3 regions of the Yersinia canariae genome follow, and region 1 is predicted to be linked to each of the others. Evidence: predicted binding sites of a transcription regulator. Region 1 holds the regulator's gene; each other region holds the start of a gene.

Region 1 (6,091 bases):
TCCGGTGAAACAGAAGATGCGCGTTTCTTCCTGCGCTGGCTGCGGGAAAACTATGGTCAGGTGCCAACGGCCGCTGTCGGCGTCTCTTTGGGGGGCAATATGTTAGCTTGCTATCTGGCACAGCAAGGGCGCGATAGTTTATTAGAGGCCGCCGTGGTGGTTTCTGCCCCCCTGATGCTCGAACCTTGCGCGAATCGAATGGATCAAGGTTTCTCACGTGTTTATCAGCGCTATTTGTTGAATCAGCTCAAGTTAAATGCCACTCGTAAGCTGTTGCATTACCCCGGAAGCCTGCCGTTGAATCTGGCGCAATTGAAAGGGCTGCGGCGAATCAAAGAGTTTGATGATGTCATAACGGCGAAAATACATGGCTTCAATGATGCACTGGATTACTATCGGCGTTGCAGCGCTTTGCCACTGCTACCGCAAATTACAACGCCATTGCTTATCATTCATGCTAATGATGACCCATTCATGACGGCCGACGTTATCCCCAACCGGCAGGAATTACCAAGTAACATTGATTATCAGTTAACTGAGCATGGCGGCCATGTCGGATTTGTCGGCGGCTCATTAAAACACCCACAAATGTGGTTGGAACAACGTATTCCAGCCTGGCTTTCCCCCTATTTGGAGCAACAGTCATGATTATCCCCTGGCAGCAAGTCGATAGTGAAACACTGGATAATCTGCTTGAAACCTTTGTGTTACGTGAAGGCACCGATTACGGCGAGCAAGAGCGCTCATTGGCACAAAAAGTCGAAGATGTGCGCCGCCAATTAGTGAGTCGTGAGGCGGTATTAGTGTGGTCTGAACTACACGAAACCATCAATATTATGCCGCGTGGTGCATTTCGTGCCGGGGCAGAAGAGTTGCCATAACCCTCGCGTTGTCGCCACACTCTTCGAGTAAAATCAGAGTGACAAGCTGGACACTTTGCCCTAAAAATAGCCATTAACGATAAAAAAACAGCCAATTTCAGCCTGTCCACTGAGGATCTAACCCCATGGAGTTACAGCTAATATGTCAATTAAACATCCGGTTATAGCCGTTACCGGCTCAAGTGGCGCAGGAACCACGACCACCAGTTTGGCGTTTCGCAAAATTTTCCAGCAATTGAATATTCGCGCGGCACAAATTGAAGGTGACAGTTTCCACCGCTACACTCGCCCGGAAATGGATGCCGCCATCCGTAAAGCGCGGGATCAAGGCCGACATATCAGCTATTTTGGCCCAGAAGCCAATGATTTTGGTCAGTTGGAAGAAAGTGTGTCCCAATACGGTGAGCACGGAACCGGGCGCTCACGTAAGTATTTGCATACCTATGATGAAGCCGTGCCCTATAACCAGATTCCCGGCACATTCACTCCTTGGGAGTCGCTACCCGAGCCGACTGATGTGCTGTTTTATGAAGGCCTGCACGGCGGGGTCGTGACTGAACATCATGATGTCGCGAAACATGTAGATTTGCTGGTTGGCGTAGTCCCCATCGTTAACCTGGAGTGGATTCAGAAATTAGTCCGGGATACCGGCGAGCGCGGCCATTCCCGTGAAGCGGTCATGGATTCCGTGGTGCGCTCCATGGATGACTATATTAACTACATCACCCCCCAGTTCTCGCGCACCCATATTAACTTCCAGCGGGTACCGACCGTCGATACCTCTAACCCATTTGCCGCCAAAGCCATTCCGTCACTGGATGAAAGTTTTGTCGTCATTCATTTCCGGGGTTTGGATCAAATCGATTTTCCCTACTTACTGGCGATGCTACAGGGATCATTTATTTCAAATATCAATACATTGGTAGTCCCAGGCGGGAAGATGGGGCTGGCGATGGAGTTGATTATGGCGCCATTGGTGCAGCAATTGCTGGAAGGGAAAAAAATTGGTTAACACTATCCCAATCCAAAGTCATTGGAGCTGCGGGTAGGCGGCAAGCGAACTCATCCCGATGAGCTTACATAAGTCAGTGATTCGGGTGAGCGAGCACAGCTAACAGCCCCGCAGCTTCAAGGACGAAGGGTTTGCTTAGGCGACTTCGCGGATTTCAAAACTGTGGGTAATGGTCGCCGCTTTGCCCAGCATCAGAGAAACCGAGCAATATTTCTCAGCCGAAAGTTCAACCGCGCGCTCAACAATTTTATCGGTCAAGCCCTTGCCGCTGACAATAAAATGCAAGTTAATTTGCGTAAACAGGCGCGGTGCCTCTTCTCGGCGCTGCGAAGTTAACGTCACTTCGCAATCGCGCACATCGTTACGGCCTTTTTGCAAAATGGAAACAACGTCAATTGCACTACAGCCGCCTGCCGACATTAACAACATTTCCATCGGGCTTGGTGCTTTATCGCCCGCATTCCCATCCATTAAAACTTGATGGCCTGAAGCCGACTCACCCAAAAATGTCAGTCCCTCAACCCACTTTACACGTGCCTGCATAACTCTTGCTCCCGGTTAAATTTTCTGGTTCAGACTACCCTTTCATTTACAAACTGGCAATGTAACCCGATGTTCATCATGCTGAAGCGATACAACACAAGACACTGGCCTCATCCTGTGCTACAAACAGAATCGAAAGTGTTGTTTCTAGAATTAAATAGGGTAGCTTCTCAATACTCAGTGAAGGGTTTCTACCCGGTACGTATCTTGGCTATACCTTTCGGCAGTTGAGCAAATTAATATGCTAAATGAAAGTGTATTTTATAAGCACGCCGTACAGGGAACTCTGAGCCCTGTTAATTAGGCAGCGATAACAACAGAGGATAACAGCGAATGGTTCTCGGCAAGCCACAAACAGACCCGACTCTCGAATGGTTCCTGTCTCATTGCCATATCCACAAATATCCATCGAAAAGTACGCTAATTCACCAAGGTGAAAAGGCCGAAACGCTTTACTACATCGTGAAAGGCTCCGTTGCGGTGCTTATCAAAGATGAAGAAGGTAAAGAGATGATTCTCTCCTATCTAAACCAGGGAGATTTCATCGGCGAGCTTGGATTATTTGAAGAAGGCCAAGAACGTAGTGCCTGGGTTAGAGCAAAAACCGCCTGTGAAGTGGCTGAAATTTCTTACAAAAAATTCCGTCAGTTGATTCAGGTAAATCCAGATATCTTGATGCGCCTGTCTTCACAAATGGCGAATCGCTTACAGATAACATCTGAGAAAGTGGGTAACCTTGCTTTCCTTGATGTCACTGGGCGCATTGCACAAACACTGCTTAATCTGGCAAAACAACCCGATGCCATGACCCACCCAGATGGGATGCAGATAAAGATTACCCGCCAGGAAATTGGTCAAATCGTTGGCTGCTCCCGCGAAACGGTGGGGCGGATACTAAAAATGCTGGAAGATCAAAATCTGATCTCCGCACACGGTAAAACGATTGTCGTTTACGGCACCCGTTAGTTCCCTATAAACCAGTGCCGCTAACCCGGCACTGGTTTTCTTCATCTGTGTGATTAATAAACTCCTGGGGCCTACATGAATTGGCAACGGCTTATTTATCATCCTGAAGTTAACTATGCTCTCCGCCAAACGCTGGTTCTGTGCATACCCGCGGCATTGGGGTTTGCTATTGGCGATTTACGATTGGGGTTGATGTTCTCCCTGATACCCGCTTGCTGTAACATTGCTTCGCTAGATACCCCTCATCAACATTTCTTCCGGCGACTGATTGTCGGCGGGGCTCTCTTTACCTTCAGTAGCTATCTAACTCAACAACTGTTGCTGTGGGATATCCCATTGCCAGTGGTGCTGCTTGGCCTCGCATTAACATTGGGGATAAGTGGTGCCATCAGTCAGCTCAATGGCCGTTTGCTCCCGGCCGCACTGATTGCCGCGATTTTCAGTCTCAGCATGATAGGTCGCGCGCCCATCTGGCAAGCCCCATTGATGTGTGCCGTGGGGACTCTCTGGTACGGCGTATTTACCTGGCTGTGGTTCCGGTTATGTAAGGACCAGCCCATCCGTGAGCCATTGAGCCAGCTTTACCATCTGTTGGCCAATTATTGCGATGCGACATTCCGTTTATTTGGCCAGCGCCGGGAAACGGAAAAGGCAATACCGCAGTTGTTGGATAAACAGCAAGGTATCATGGATGAAATTAATCAACTTTATCAACAATTTAACCTGCTTCCTAACACCACCAAGAAAGAGCAAAAACGGTTACTGACACTATTTCAGATGGCCCTCGATTTGCAAGAACACATCACTGCGGCAATGAATCAGTCAGAAAAAACGCAAGAGCTGATTGAGCAGACACCTATAGAAAAGGTCCTTGAGCGCAATATACAGATTATCTCAACGCAAATGCGCACCATTGCCGATGATATTCTCTACCACCACCGCGCGAAAACCGGCTTTAGCGCCGGTGATGCACTGGTAGAACTGGAAGAGATTGCCCAGCAACATCCTAATAATCCAGTGGCGCAATTTTGCTATTACCATATCAGTCATATTACCCAAATTCTGAGCGACCAGCGCCCGCAGTATGACCGTGATTTGATGTCCAGCCAGATATCCCAACCGTTCTGGCCGGCGCTTGTCGGCTACTTATCTTTTAAATCCAGTGCATTACGTGATGCTGGCCGGATTGGCGTCACCCTGGCTGCTGGCAGTTATATCGGCAACCTGATCCACCTGCCTAAACCTTACTGGATTTTACTCACCATCATGTTGGTGACACAAAACGGCTATAACGCCACGAAGATCCGTATTCATCACCGCGCCCTTGGCACCCTGATAGGGCTGTTACTCGCGGCAGCTTTACTGCACTTTAAAATGCCGGAAGGCACCACGCTGAGCATCATGTTACTCATCACATTGGTAGCCTATCTGGTTCAACGCAAAAACTATGGCTTGTCAGTCATTTTTAGAACTATCACTACGGTGTATATCTTGCAGCTATTGACCGGAGAAGGGGCGGACTTTTTGATCCCGCGGTTGCTGGATACGTTAATCGGCTGCGCATTGGCCTTTGCCAGTGCACTCTGGTTATGGCCTCAGTGGCAAAGCGGTTTACTGCGTAAAAATGCGCATCAGGCGCTAGAGAGTTATCAGAGTATCCTGCGTATCCTACTGAAACCTAAGCCAGATGTTGGGGAACTGTCCTATGAGCGCATTCAGGTGAACAAAGCCAGCAATGCTGTTCTTAACTCACTGAATCAGGCCATGCAGGAGCCGGGATTCAACTCCAAATATTTATCAGACATGCGCCTATGGGCCACACATAGCGAACTTATTGTCGGGCATATCAACGAGATGACTATCCTGACCCGGGCCTATCCACTGGGAGAATCGCCCGCAGATGCAGATAAACGCCACGTCCGGTTAACCGTTAAATTGGCGGAAGATTATTTACAGCTATGTGAAATGGCGATACAGCAATGCCAGCAACGGCTGGAGTCGGATAGCAGTGAGGGGAATAACGATTTTGTGCAAATGCCGGATATCGATCCCGACACCCAAATCTCTGAATTGGAACGCAATTTACGCCGCATCTTGTCGCATCTTAGCGTAATGCATACCGTTTCATCCCTAGCATGGCAACAACAGCCGCACCACGGTATTTGGCGCAGCCATAGATTGCAGAGTAAGGCGTAAAATGGAGAGGTTAAGCCCTCTCCATGAGGCCACTTAGCCTTTTACCAGGTTGGCGATGGCTTGTTCCAAACGCGCCATACCTAGCTGAATATCTTCTTGCTCAATCACCAGTGAAGGTGCCAACCGCAGTACGTCTGGCCCCGCATTGAGAATCATCAAACCCTGCGCTGCCGCCTCGGTCAGGAACTCCCGCGCACGACCATGATATTGCGGTGTTAATTCTGCCCCAATCAACAACCCCATGCCGCGAATATCACTAAACACATGATACTTGCTGTTAATTTCTTGCAGAGCCTGCACAAACACGCCGTGACGCTGTTCAATACCATCAAGTACCTCAGGGGTGTTAATCACATCCAATGCGGCTTCTGCTACCGCACAGGCCAGAGGATTGCCACCATAAGTGGTACCGTGTGTTCCGACGGCCATCACTGATGCAATTTCTTCTGTTGTCAGCATCGCACTGACAGGGAACCCGCCGCCCAATGCTTTA
Region 2 (6,091 bases), 1.9 Mb from region 1:
AGTGTTTTATATAAGATTAGCTGAGATTATCTATTTGAATATCTTGTTATTTTATTGTAATCAAATCTACGTAAATTTTTAGGTTGTTAATTTGTGGTATATCGGCGATAAGTTGTACAGGTAATAGTGATATCGGGCCGAAATATGTAAAGATTTCGCCACGGGCAAGCAATTGATTTACACTAAGTTAACTAACGATTTTGTTACCAAAGGGATTTTATCCGTGAAAAAACATTACATAAAAACGAAGCAAGTCAAAACACTGGCGGCATTGGCTGTTGCTACCGCAGTTTGTATGCCAACTGCGATGGCGGGAACATGGTCTGTCGGGGCATCCGCATTAGTGAGTCCTGACCCTTATCGTGGTAAGAATGACCGCGTTTACCCAGTGCCTATCGTTTCTTATGAAAGTGATAATTTCTATTTCCGTACATTGGCCGCGGGTTATTATCTCTGGAAGGATGACAGCAATCGTTTATCAATTGATGCTTATTATTTGCCACTGCACTTTACACCGGGTGACAGTGACGATCAGCAGATGAAGCAGTTGGATAAACGCCGCAGCACCATGATGGCGGGGATGTCTTATTCTCATATCGAGGATTGGGGGACTATCCGTGCAATGTTCTCCGGTGACGTACTCGATAACAGCGGTGGTTTTATCGGTGATCTGGCCTATCTTTACCGCTTTAATGTTGATAGCTGGACTCTGACGCCGGGCGCGGGTGTTGCTTGGAACAGTGAAGATCAGAATAATTATTACTATGGCGTGAGCAGCGGTGAGTCCGCGCGTAGTGGTTTGTCGCAGTACAGTCCAAATGATAGCTGGTCACCGTATCTGGAGTTGACCGCTAATTACAATATCAATCCAAACTGGAATGCTTTCTTTACTGGCCGTTATATCCATCTGGCAAATGAAGTGAAAAATAGCCCAATGGTAGATGCATCCTGGACTGGGGTGTTGTGGACTGGGGTAACTTATACTTTCCGCTAATTCATCGCGCACAGTATCGAACAATAAAAATGGGGCTTAAAGCCCCATTTTTGTATCTGCAATGTCAGCCGTTATTGGGAATTTTTACGGCTACGAATGGTCATGGCGAGGCGCGCAGGAGCATCAGGTGTCGCCACCAGCGGTTTATTCACCCGTGCAGTTTCTACACAAACCATTGTTTTATAACCATCATTGGGCATATCAACCATGCCGCTCGCCACTTCAGCACCCGGATTCCATGCAACCACATCACTTTGATGATGATGATGCACTTCAATGGTACGTTTCAGCGCAGCATCTTTTATCAGACTATAGGCTTCTGGTTGGGTATAGATACGGTCAGTTTGGCCGTTAAAGACCAAGTCGCCTTGCTGAGTCGCATCAGCAACTTTCAGCACTTTGTCTAAGTATTTCTCACCTAATCCACTGATTTTAACTTGATTGATATCACCAATCTGGAAATAGGTATGCAAGGCCGCAACCGCTTGGTAATCACCATGCGATTCTAATTCCATTTCACATTCCTCGCCCAGTTTGAAACGGGCAATCAAAGTGAATGGATGAGGCCAGAATTGGCGCGAGGCATCGCTATCTTCCAGTGTGAAAGTTAGGATAACCCCATTTTCATTCTCATCATGGGCGCTGAGAGTCCATGGCAGCAAACGAGCAAAACCATGAGAAGGCTGTGCTGATGGACCAAACCAAGGCCAACAGATAGGCACACCACCACGAATAGCCACGCCGTCTTTAAATGGCGTGTTATTGCTCAACCAAATAACCGGTTGTTCACCGCTAGGCTGATACGCCAATAAATGAGCACCTTGCAAGCTGACTGCGGCACGCACTTTCGGGTGGGAAACGACCACAACCGGCAGTTCATCCAATTGGCGTAAGCTGATGTAAGGCGAAATTTGTTCAACAACAGGTAGGGTGAATACTTTCTCGTTCATTCGTTTGGCCTTATGAGAAAAGGAGTTTGAGATCCATTGAACTTCAGACTTTCGATAATATCACAGGCTTTAAATCTTGCAGTCAATCGACGATAAAGTAGTAGTGAATCATTGATATCGCGCAACTTTTTAGAGTGATGAAATGGGCAGGGTGGTGAGTTTATCTATGATAAATAATAAAAAAAGCCACTCGAGAGTGGCTTTTGGCAGAGATCTACATCAATCCATTATTTGGAGATGTGAGAAATCAGATCCAGAACTTTGTTTGAGTAGCCAGTTTCGTTATCGTACCAAGAAACCAGTTTCACAAAGTTGTCATTCAGCGCGATACCTGCTTTAGCATCGAATACTGAAGTCAGTTTTTCGCCGTTGAAATCGGTAGAAACAACGTCGTCTTCGGTATAACCCAGAACGCCTTTCAGCTCGCCTTCTGAAGCTGCTTTGATAGCGGCACAGATTTCTTTATAAGAAGCTGGTTTTTCCAGACGTGCAGTCAGGTCAACAACAGAAACGTTAGGGGTAGGAACGCGGAACGCCATACCAGTCAGTTTGCCGTTCAGTTCTGGGATAACTTTACCTACTGCTTTAGCAGCACCGGTAGAAGAAGGGATGATGTTCTGGGATGCGCCGCGGCCGCCGCGCCAGTCTTTGTGAGACGGGCCATCAACAGTTTTCTGAGTTGCGGTAGTTGCATGCACAGTGGTCATCAGCGCTTCAACGATACCGAACTTGTCGTTGATAACTTTAGCCAGTGGTGCCAAGCAGTTAGTGGTACAAGAAGCGTTAGAAACGATTTCCTGGCCAGCATAAGCCTTGTGGTTAACGCCCATAACGAACATAGGGGTGTCGTCTTTAGAAGGACCAGTCAGAACAACTTTCTTCGCGCCAGCAGCGATGTGCTTACGTGCAGTTTCGTCGGTCAGGAACAGGCCAGTTGCTTCAGCAACTACGTCAACATTAACTTCGTTCCACTTCAGGTTAGCCGGATCTCTCTCTGCGGTAACACGGATGGTTTTACCGTTAACAACCAGATGGCCGTCTTTTACTTCTACAGTACCGTCGAAACGACCGTGGGTAGAGTCGTATTTCAGCATGTACGCCATGTAGTCAGCGTCCAACAGGTCGTTGATTGCAACGATCTCGATGTCAGAACGTTCCTGAGCAGCACGGAAAACAATGCGACCGATACGGCCAAAACCGTTGATACCTACTTTGATAGTCATATATTCCACCAGCTATTTGTTAGTGAATAAAAGGTTGGTTGTAAAATTACAAAAACCTTACCGAGCGTCAAGCGGAATCGTGTCAATTATTGCTACAAATCAAACCAAGGCCGGTAGATCGAACATTAATCACGCGTTTCCAGATACGATTAGCCTCATTTTTATATTGGGGCGAATTATTCAGTTTAAAGTGATAATCAGTAAGATTTGCGATTTTTATCACATTTATACTGTTGCCGCTTTGATGGCATACAGTTTAGGACAATTTTAACTGCTTTGTTGTTAATTTTTTGTTATTATTAGGCGTTGTTTTCGTTGACTTTATTCCCTGCCAGAGAACCGCACAAATGGCTAAAGAACTGAACTCTACAAAAAATAGTGAGAAACTGTCCGATATTCAACGGCATGTCACCCAACAACGGGGGACAGAAGCGCCTTTTAGTGGCAAATTGCTGCATAATAAGCGCGAAGGTGTTTACCAATGCTTGTGCTGTCATCAGCCGCTGTTTATCTCCGAATCAAAGTTTGATTCAGGTTGTGGTTGGCCGAGTTTCTACCAGCCGCTGGATACCGAATCTATCCGCTATATTGATGATTATTCTCATAATATGCATCGCATTGAGATCCGCTGTGGCAACTGTGATGCACATTTGGGGCATGTTTTTCCTGATGGCCCGCAGCCGACAGGGGAGCGCTATTGCGTGAACTCGGCATCACTGAATTTTGTTGATGACCAAAATGGTGAACAAACCGCGGGCTAAAGGCTCTTTATTATCACCATTTCATCGATGAAAAATCGATTCAGCTTATTATTCGTTTACTGAGGATGCTCTGATGGAGCTTGAAGATCTGATTTCAGTGATGACGCCCGAAATATACCAGCGTTTGATGCAAGCGGTGGAACTGGGTAAATGGCCAGATGGTGTGGCGCTGACACCGGAACAGAAAGAGAACAGCCTGCAAATGGTAATGTTGTGGCAGGCGCGTCATAACGAGGATGCTCAGCATATGAGTATTGGGACCGATGGTCAGATCGTGATGAAAACTAAGCAAGAACTGAAGCAACAATTCAGTCAGCCGACATTGGTCAAGTTGAAGCCGGAGTAATCGCAAATGTCAGTCAGTCCGAGTGCATAAAAAACGGAGCCAGTTAGGCTCCGTTGATATTTATTTCTGATGAGTCAGCAAGTGCTAAGTTGCTTTATCTCGGCAATAAACAGCGCCAATGACTGTAGCGTTGCCCCGGACTGATTCATTACATTAATGGCTTGATTGGCAATCAGTGCGTCGCCCTCAGTAACCGCCAGCGCACCACCCAGACAAAAATCTTTTGTAAATCAACTAAGAGCAGTGCTGCGTTCATTCACATTCCATCAGGTCAGTTAGTCTCGGTGAGTTCACCGCGCAGGTTTTGTTGCATCAACCGGCGAATGTCTTCAGGAGATAGGGATTGGCTCAATAAATAATGCAATTTTGTCAGCGCGGCTTCCACCGTCATATCAAAACCACTAATAACACCGGCGTGCGCCAGTGCATTTCCGGTTGCATATCCTTCCATATTGACGCTACCAGAAATACATTGTGTCAGATTGATCACCACAATACCGCGCTCGCTGGCATTTTTCAGTTCATCCAGTAACTCTGCTTTTTGTGGTGCATTACCCACACCATAGGAGCGCAAAATCAGTGCTTTGACGGGCTGTAGCAGGAAGTTACGTACTACCGCACCAGATATGCCCGGATAAATAGTGACCACACCAATAGGCTGAGGTGTGATGTTATGAACAATCAATGGGCCGTTGTTAACCGGCGACTCTACCGCGGCCATCCGACGGATGTGGATACCGGCCTCCAGCAGCACGGAGAGATTAGGTGAAGCGAAAGCATCAAACCCATCTGCATGGGCTTTGGTGGTGCGGTTGCCGCGAAACAGTTTGTTGTTAAAGAACAAACTGACTTCATTCACCGGATGATTAGCGGCCAGATAGAGCGCATTGAGCAAGTTGGTTTGCCCGTCAGAGCGCAATTCTGCCAAGGGAATTTGTGAGCCAGTGACAATCACGGGTTTGGCCAGATTCTCTAGCATGAAAGACAGCGCTGAGGCGGTGAAGGCCATGGTGTCGGTGCCGTGTAAAATCACAAAACCATCATATAAATCGTAATTTTGCTGAATATCATTGGCGATATGCTGCCAGTCCTCTGGTGTCATATCCGAGGAATCAATTAATGGGGCATATTCATGGATGGTAAAATCTGGCATTTCGGGCCGATGGAACTCAGGCATGAGAGCAAGTTGGCGCTGTAGGTGGCCGGAAACAGGAATGTATCCGTTATCCGAGCGCTGCATACCAATAGTCCCGCCGGTATAGGCGACATAAATAGATTTCTTCTGCATGAGTCATTTGCCTGAAAAAGAGTACGAAATGAGATGGGTGAATTATAGGGAGACTGACGAGGAAAAAAAGCCCGGCAGGTGCCGGGCAGAGTATTTATCGACTATTTGCTGAATTGACTAGCGTATATCGCCACAGGTTAGACATAAAGCATAGCGATTCTGCGGGTCATTGAGTGTATTCAATAATCCTGGCTTATCTTTCACTGCTTGCGCCAGCGCAGAAACTGGCTCGGGCAACCAGGCTTGAATCGCCGCCGGTAACATCGCCTGTACGGATGCGCTCATCTGGCCGAAAATCAAATCACTGAGACTGGGTTCATCAACAAACCAATTCAGTTGCCAGGTTTTCAGTTGCGCCAATTCAGCGACTTTCTTCACGGCATCATCAAAATCACCCAGTTGATCCACTAAACCGTTATTTTTGGCATCCAGACCAATCCACACATGGCCTTGCGCGATTTGATCAACTTGCTCTGGGGTTTTGTGGCGTGCGGTAGCGACCAAATCAATAAAGGTTTTATAGCCATTC
Region 3 (6,091 bases), 240 kb from region 1:
CATGCGCTGCGAGTCAATTGGAAATTACGGCTATTTAATGGTGTGATGGGCGGTTTGATGGCAATAACCGCATTGTGGCTGTTGGCTGATGAATGGCTAAGTGCCATGGCGTGATTCAAGCGTGGCCGAGTGGGGAGAGCTTGGAGACTTGTTTCTGACTGATGCGGGAGAGCAATTCAGTTATCGATAACACCATAGTTGAGCGCACCATTTGCTGATAACGCTGGCGTTGCATGGCAATCAGCGAAGCATCTGCTTCATCCGGGCGTAAAAATGTCGGCACCGGCGGCAGCTCAGCCACACAATGCAATTCACCAAATGGCCCGAGAATTTCGTCATCGGTAAAACGATACTCGGTGCCATCGTGATTCAGCTCTTCACGCAGCGCCATTAATAGCTCAGCATCTTCATATTCATGGCGGGTAATCACCCCCAAGGCATAAACCAACTTCAGCCGGACAGATAACTCCCCCAGCGGCCCATCCCCCACTAGCAATGGCTCCACGGCATACTTCACCGCATAGTCATCTTTACGAAAAACCTGCACCACGAGAATGTTCAACGCCTCTGCCAATAATTCGACAGCAGCCATCAAGAAACTCCGAACGGTCTTGCCCGCGTTCAGATGTTCAAGTACCCGATTCTCAAATGCCTGTGTTTTCTCAATCATCGTTTGTCACTGGGGTGGTTGCTGATTATCAGGCTATCAAAGGATAAATACCGCGCAATCTGACACGGTATTTATCCCCGTCATACTTCAAGCCGCATGTGCGTTGGCTACATTCAATCACCCGAATCACTGACTACAGTAAGCTCATCGGGATTCTCTGCTTGCCGCCTTCCTGCAACTCGAACTATTTAGGGTATATCCCCTAACAAAACGGAATTAGTGCGTCAGCTTGTCCTGCATGGCGTTATACACACTCACCGCCTGTTCCACAACCTCGCTATCAGCTGGCAGACCGGAAATTTGAGCAAGGGTGGCTTTCGGCCCCAATTTAGCCAGTAATTCAACCAATTCCTGTGCTTGCGGATCCTGCTCGCTGCGATAACTCATCGCGGCAGCAATGCCGGTCACCAGATTATTGTGCGGCAACTGATATTCCAGTGTCCCCAACAGCGGTTTGATCAAACGGTCACCGGCGCTGAGTTTACGCAGCGGCTGACGGCCAACACGCTCAACATCATCATGCAGGTAAGGGTTTTCAAAACGGGAGAGAATTTTATTGATGTAAGCAGCATGTTTTTGTGGATCAAAAGCATAGCGTTTAATCAGTACCGCACCGCTCTCTTCCATCGCGCCTTTCACCGTCTGGCGAACAGCAGGGTCTAAGATGGCATCACGAATAGTTTGGTGACCGGCAAGCTGGCCCAAATAAGCCGTAATGGCATGCCCAGTATTCAGAGTGAAGAGTTTGCGCTCGACAAAAGCCATCAGGTTATCAGTCAGTTCCATCCCAGCGATTTGTGGTGGCTGCCCTTTAAACTGAGTGCCATCGACAATCCACTCGCTGAATGTTTCTACCGTCACCGCCAGAATATCCGTACTGCCCGCTTCTGATGGCGGCACAATCCGGTCGACGGCAGAATCAACAAAACCAACATGTTGCTCAACCCATGCTTGCTCATTCTCTGGCAAAGCTGCAAAAACATGCTGTTTTAACTGGCTGGTGCCACGGACCATATTCTCACAAGCAATAATATTCAGCGGACGAGTGTTGCCTTGTTGATGACGAGCAATCAAACCTTGTGCCACGGTGCCAGCAATACGGGCCAGAATTTGTGGGCCAACTGCGGTAGTGACAATATCAGCATCAGCAATCAGTGCCACAACTTCTGGGCTACCACTGTTAACTGCGCTAACATTTTTCACTTCTTCAACACGCGCTTGCTCACCCACAACATTAACCTGATAACTATTACGCTTATTCAGCTCATCCAACAGCGGCTGATTAACATCTGCGAAAGTGAGTTTTGCACCGGCATCAGCAAGAAGTTTACCAATGAAGCCCCGGCCAATATTACCTGCGCCAAAATGTAATGCTTTCATGTTTTTTACCTTTTGCTGTAAAAGGGCCGTTTACTCCCAACGGCCCTATTCAGTTATGACTGGGCGACTTTTACCACCCAGTTACTTTTACCGCCAAGCTATTTTTTACCGCCCAATAAATCCAGCACTTCTTGTACGCTAGTCGTGTTGCTTAAACGCTCAATGACTGAATCGTCATCTAACGCATTGGTCAGGCTGGTAATTACCTGGATGTGCTCATTGTTACGAGCAGCAATACCAATGACCAGACGAGCCACTTCGTCTTCTTCTTCACCAAAACGCACACCTTCAGGATATTGGCAGAACACCACACCTGTTTTCAGTACACGGTCTTTAGCTTCAATGGTGCCGTGTGGCACGGCGATAGATTCGCCCAGATAAGTGGAAGTCAGTTTTTCACGTTCCAACATGGCTTCAACATATTCTGGCTCGACATAACCGCCTTTCACTAACTGCTCACCGGCAAAGCGAATGGCCTGCTCTTTCGTCACCGCATGTTGATTGAGGAAAATATTCGCCGCACTCAACTTGAACAGATTGGCTTCAGATGGCTCAAAGCTATCATCCAGCGTTTCGATGACTTTCTGGGTTTTCTCCGTCGCATTACCCGCTTCAACTAAACGAGTCGTCAGGTTGGTATACAACTGGCTGTCCAAGAAGTTAGTCAGCGAAATATGCTGCGCTTGTGGTGCATGACGCATGGCTCGCTCGGTCAAATCACGGTGAGTGATAACCAAATCAACATCTTCTGGCAGGTTATTGATAGCGCAGTTAGTGACCGAGATGTACTTCAGACCCGCATCTTGGACTTTCTTGCGCAACACCCCTGCCCCCATCGCGCTAGAACCCATACCGGCATCACAGGCTACGATGATTTTACGAACAGTGCTCAAATCACCAGCAGCAGCGGCTGCATTGGCGGCTTGTGCGCCTTTAGATTGAGCTTTCATGTCTTGCATGCGACGGGTTGCATCTTCCAGGCTGTCTTCTTCGTCATCTTTCACTTTAGAGGTTTTCAGCAAGATAGCTGACACCACGAAAGACACAGCAAAAGCAGCTGTTACCGCAGCAATGTTGGCAAAGTATGCGCCTTTCGGTGTCATCGCCAATACCGCCAAGATAGAACCAGGAGAAGCTGGAGATACCAGGCCGCCATTCAGCACAGTCAGAGTGAACACACCGGTCATACCGCCCAGAATCACCGCCAGCAATAAGCGTGGGTTCATCAGAACGTATGGGAAATAGATTTCGTGGATACCACCGAAGAAGTGGATGATAGCCGCGCCGCCAGCAGATTGTTTGGCATTACCTTTACCGAAGAACATATAAGCCATCAATACACCTAAACCTGGGCCTGGGTTAGCTTCGATCAGGAAGAAGATAGACTTACCGGTTTCAGTGGCCTGCTGGATACCCAGAGGTGAGAAGATACCGTGGTTGATGGCGTTATTCAGGAACAGGATTTTGGCCGGTTCAACAAAGATTGACGTCAATGGCAGCAGGTTATTCGCAACCATGATGTGCACGCCTTTAGCCAGCACATGAGACAATACTTCAACCAATGGGCCAATCGCCATAAAGGCCAGAATAGCCAACAACATACCGATAATACCGGCTGAGAAGTTGTTAACCAGCATCTCAAAGCCGCTTTTGATTTTACCTTCAACCCAACGGTCAAAGTGTTTGATTGCCCAGCCACCTAATGGGCCTGCAATCATGGCGCCGAGGAACATTGGCATATCCGCACCAACGATAACCCCCATGGTGGTGATAGCACCGACCACACCACCACGATCACCCCCCACCAAACGGCCACCGGTAAAACCGATCAGCAGTGGTAACAGGTAGGTGATCATCGGGCCAACCAGTTTGGCTAGCGTTTCATTTGGCAACCAACCGGTTGGGATAAACAGTGCGGTGATAATACCCCAGGCGATAAATGCGCCGATATTGGGCATAACCATGTTACTGAGGAATCGGCCAAAATTTTGAATTCTGACCTTTGCGTCTGGTGAAAACATAAAACACCCCTATTGGTACGCGCTAACAATAAGAGCGCGATATAATTGTTTTGTTGAGGCAGTTCTGCAAAACCCGCCGGTGTTATCGAATACAAACACGCTGTATGCAAAACAAACTCTAGCATGCTCTTTTACTCACGCGTAGCTCACCCATTTTATGTGACACAAATCACACACAAACCCCCATCATAGGGGTGTATTTGTTGATCAAGATCACACTATTGAGGTGTAAGAAAGCCACGGCGGAGAATTTTTAAGCTAAAAATGACCAATATAGTGATATATGTCACATTTTTATGGTGGCCATTTGTTTTGAAAATGTGATGTTAATCACAAGTTATTTTTGCTCGCGGAAGCAGGATGAGACATTCACCTATCCAATACATCGACATTGAGCCGCTGACTGATAAATGTGTAATAAAACAACACTGGTAAATGTGGATGTGTGATTTTTAGTTTCGGCTGAGATTCTTTCGATGACGAGGGCATATCGAGTTAGTGTTTCGGTTGATAAACGCTCAGTAGCACTTTACCTCTGCGGCCTCAACCGGGCAGGAGGGCAAACTCAGAAGATCCAAAGGGATTACGCGCTTGTAACCCCTTTGGCGGTTGGTTGAGGTATCGGAAGCAAAGTGAGCACAAATTTCATGTCAAATGCAGCGATCAATCAACCTAAACCATCACTGCATGACACTCATGACACTCTTTTGTGCTGCCATCATCGCCGGGTACTTGGCGACCAGATTAGCCATCATCGCGTTATATTGTGCCGCTTGTTGTGCAGTTTGGAATTGAACACCACCATTATTGAAGGTGACTTGAGTCCCCTGCTGTTGCAGGAAGTCCCCAACCTGCGCCAGATCCTGCACAAAGCCAGAAACAACCGGAACGGCCGGAATCAACACATTGGTCGGCTGAGTGACCACGTTATCAAAGACTTTATTAAACACGACTTTCAGATCGTCGGGCTGCTTCAGCGCGGCCACCGCTGTATCTGCCTGTGTTTTGGCGGTGCGAATCTGCTGTACTAACAGGTTTAAAGCCCCTGCGGACTGCTGTAATGCATCGCGCTTATTGAGATAGTCCTGTGCGGTGCGAATCTCATTGATTTGCGCAATAGCGGGCGTCAAGCTGGCATCTACAGATTTACTCAGTTGCTGTGAAAAAGTCACTAAAATCGCGTAATCGCTGACATAAGGACCAAACTTTTGCTTTTGATCTTCACTCAGTGTTGGCAGTTTCATCCCACTGCGCATCACGGTGTTTTGTAGATAATCAATAAAAGCCTTACGTTGTTCTGGCTCTTTATCCCCGCAGGCGGTCAATTGGAACACCACCAGTAACGCCAGGAATGGCGCTAACCAACGCGAATATCGGGTCATATTCAGTGCAAAAGTCATGTGAAACTACTCCTGTAATAAGTACTTATTTTCACAAAATTCTATTCTTATCGCCCAACTCCAGCGTTAAGAATAGCTAAGGGGAGCGCAATACGCTCCCCTATTGCCGATCGAGTACAGGATTACTGCAACAGCGAAATATCAGCAACCTGTAAGAACAGCTCGCGTAACTTGCTCAACAATGTCAGTCGGTTAACCCGCACGGCATCGTCTTCATCCATCACCATTACGCTGTCAAAGAACTCATCGACCGTTTCCCGCAGAGTCGCTAACTGTACCAAGGCTTCTTGGTATTGACCCGCAGCAAACACCGGCTCCAGTTTATCGCGCAATACCACCAAATGTGTGGCCAGTTTCAGCTCAGCAGGCTCTTTTAACACCGAGGCACGAACATGGTCATTCAGCTTATCCGTGGACTTGGCCAGAATATTCGACACACGTTTATTGGCAGCAGCCAATGCCGCCGCGGCATCCAGAGTCCGGAAATAGGTCACCGCCTTCACCCGTGCATCAAAATCAGCCGGTTTGGTTGGTCGGCGAGCCAGAACCGCCTGAATGGTATCGACGCTATGACCTTCATCCTGATACCAGGCACGGAAGCGGCCCAGCATAAATTCAAT

The links. The regulator CRP, encoded in region 1, controls carbon source genes, mostly activating them, when cyclic AMP is high. The targets are predictions, from matches to a motif close to ATGTGANNNNNNTCACAT.
Positions count from the first base shown of each region.
Region 2: msrB (peptide-methionine (R)-S-oxide reductase MsrB) is a predicted target of CRP. The motif match lies at 3,375-3,392, and genes of this name have one in related genera.
Region 3: F0T03_RS21155 (PTS mannitol transporter subunit IICBA) is a predicted target of CRP. The motif match lies at 4,229-4,246, and genes of this name have one in related genera.

Region 1 covers NZ_CP043727.1:4,390,707-4,396,797, forward strand. The annotation lists gene F0T03_RS20200 (hydrolase) at 1-648, shown strand, start outside; gene F0T03_RS20205 (YheU family protein) at 645-881, shown strand; gene F0T03_RS20210 (phosphoribulokinase) at 1,024-1,893, shown strand; gene F0T03_RS20215 (OsmC family protein) at 2,029-2,436, opposite strand; gene crp (cAMP-activated global transcriptional regulator CRP) at 2,770-3,402, shown strand; gene F0T03_RS20225 (YccS/YhfK family putative transporter) at 3,478-5,598, shown strand; gene argD (bifunctional acetylornithine/succinyldiaminopimelate transaminase) at 5,632-6,091, opposite strand, start outside.
Region 2 covers NZ_CP043727.1:2,471,080-2,477,170, reverse strand. The annotation lists gene F0T03_RS11375 (MipA/OmpV family protein) at 224-994, shown strand; gene F0T03_RS11370 (D-hexose-6-phosphate mutarotase) at 1,066-1,944, opposite strand; gene gapA (glyceraldehyde-3-phosphate dehydrogenase) at 2,172-3,167, opposite strand; gene msrB (peptide-methionine (R)-S-oxide reductase MsrB) at 3,515-3,928, shown strand; gene F0T03_RS11355 (YeaC family protein) at 4,002-4,274, shown strand; partial or broken gene F0T03_RS21900 (bifunctional nicotinamidase/pyrazinamidase) at 4,430-4,530, opposite strand; gene ansA (asparaginase) at 4,546-5,562, opposite strand; gene sppA (signal peptide peptidase SppA) at 5,680-6,091, opposite strand, start outside.
Region 3 covers NZ_CP043727.1:4,635,113-4,641,203, forward strand. The annotation lists gene F0T03_RS21140 (LysE family translocator) at 1-114, shown strand, start outside; gene F0T03_RS21145 (MltR family transcriptional regulator) at 116-670, opposite strand; gene F0T03_RS21150 (mannitol-1-phosphate 5-dehydrogenase) at 887-2,050, opposite strand; gene F0T03_RS21155 (PTS mannitol transporter subunit IICBA) at 2,149-4,071, opposite strand; gene F0T03_RS21160 (DUF3053 domain-containing protein) at 4,752-5,471, opposite strand; gene glyS (glycine--tRNA ligase subunit beta) at 5,594-6,091, opposite strand, start outside.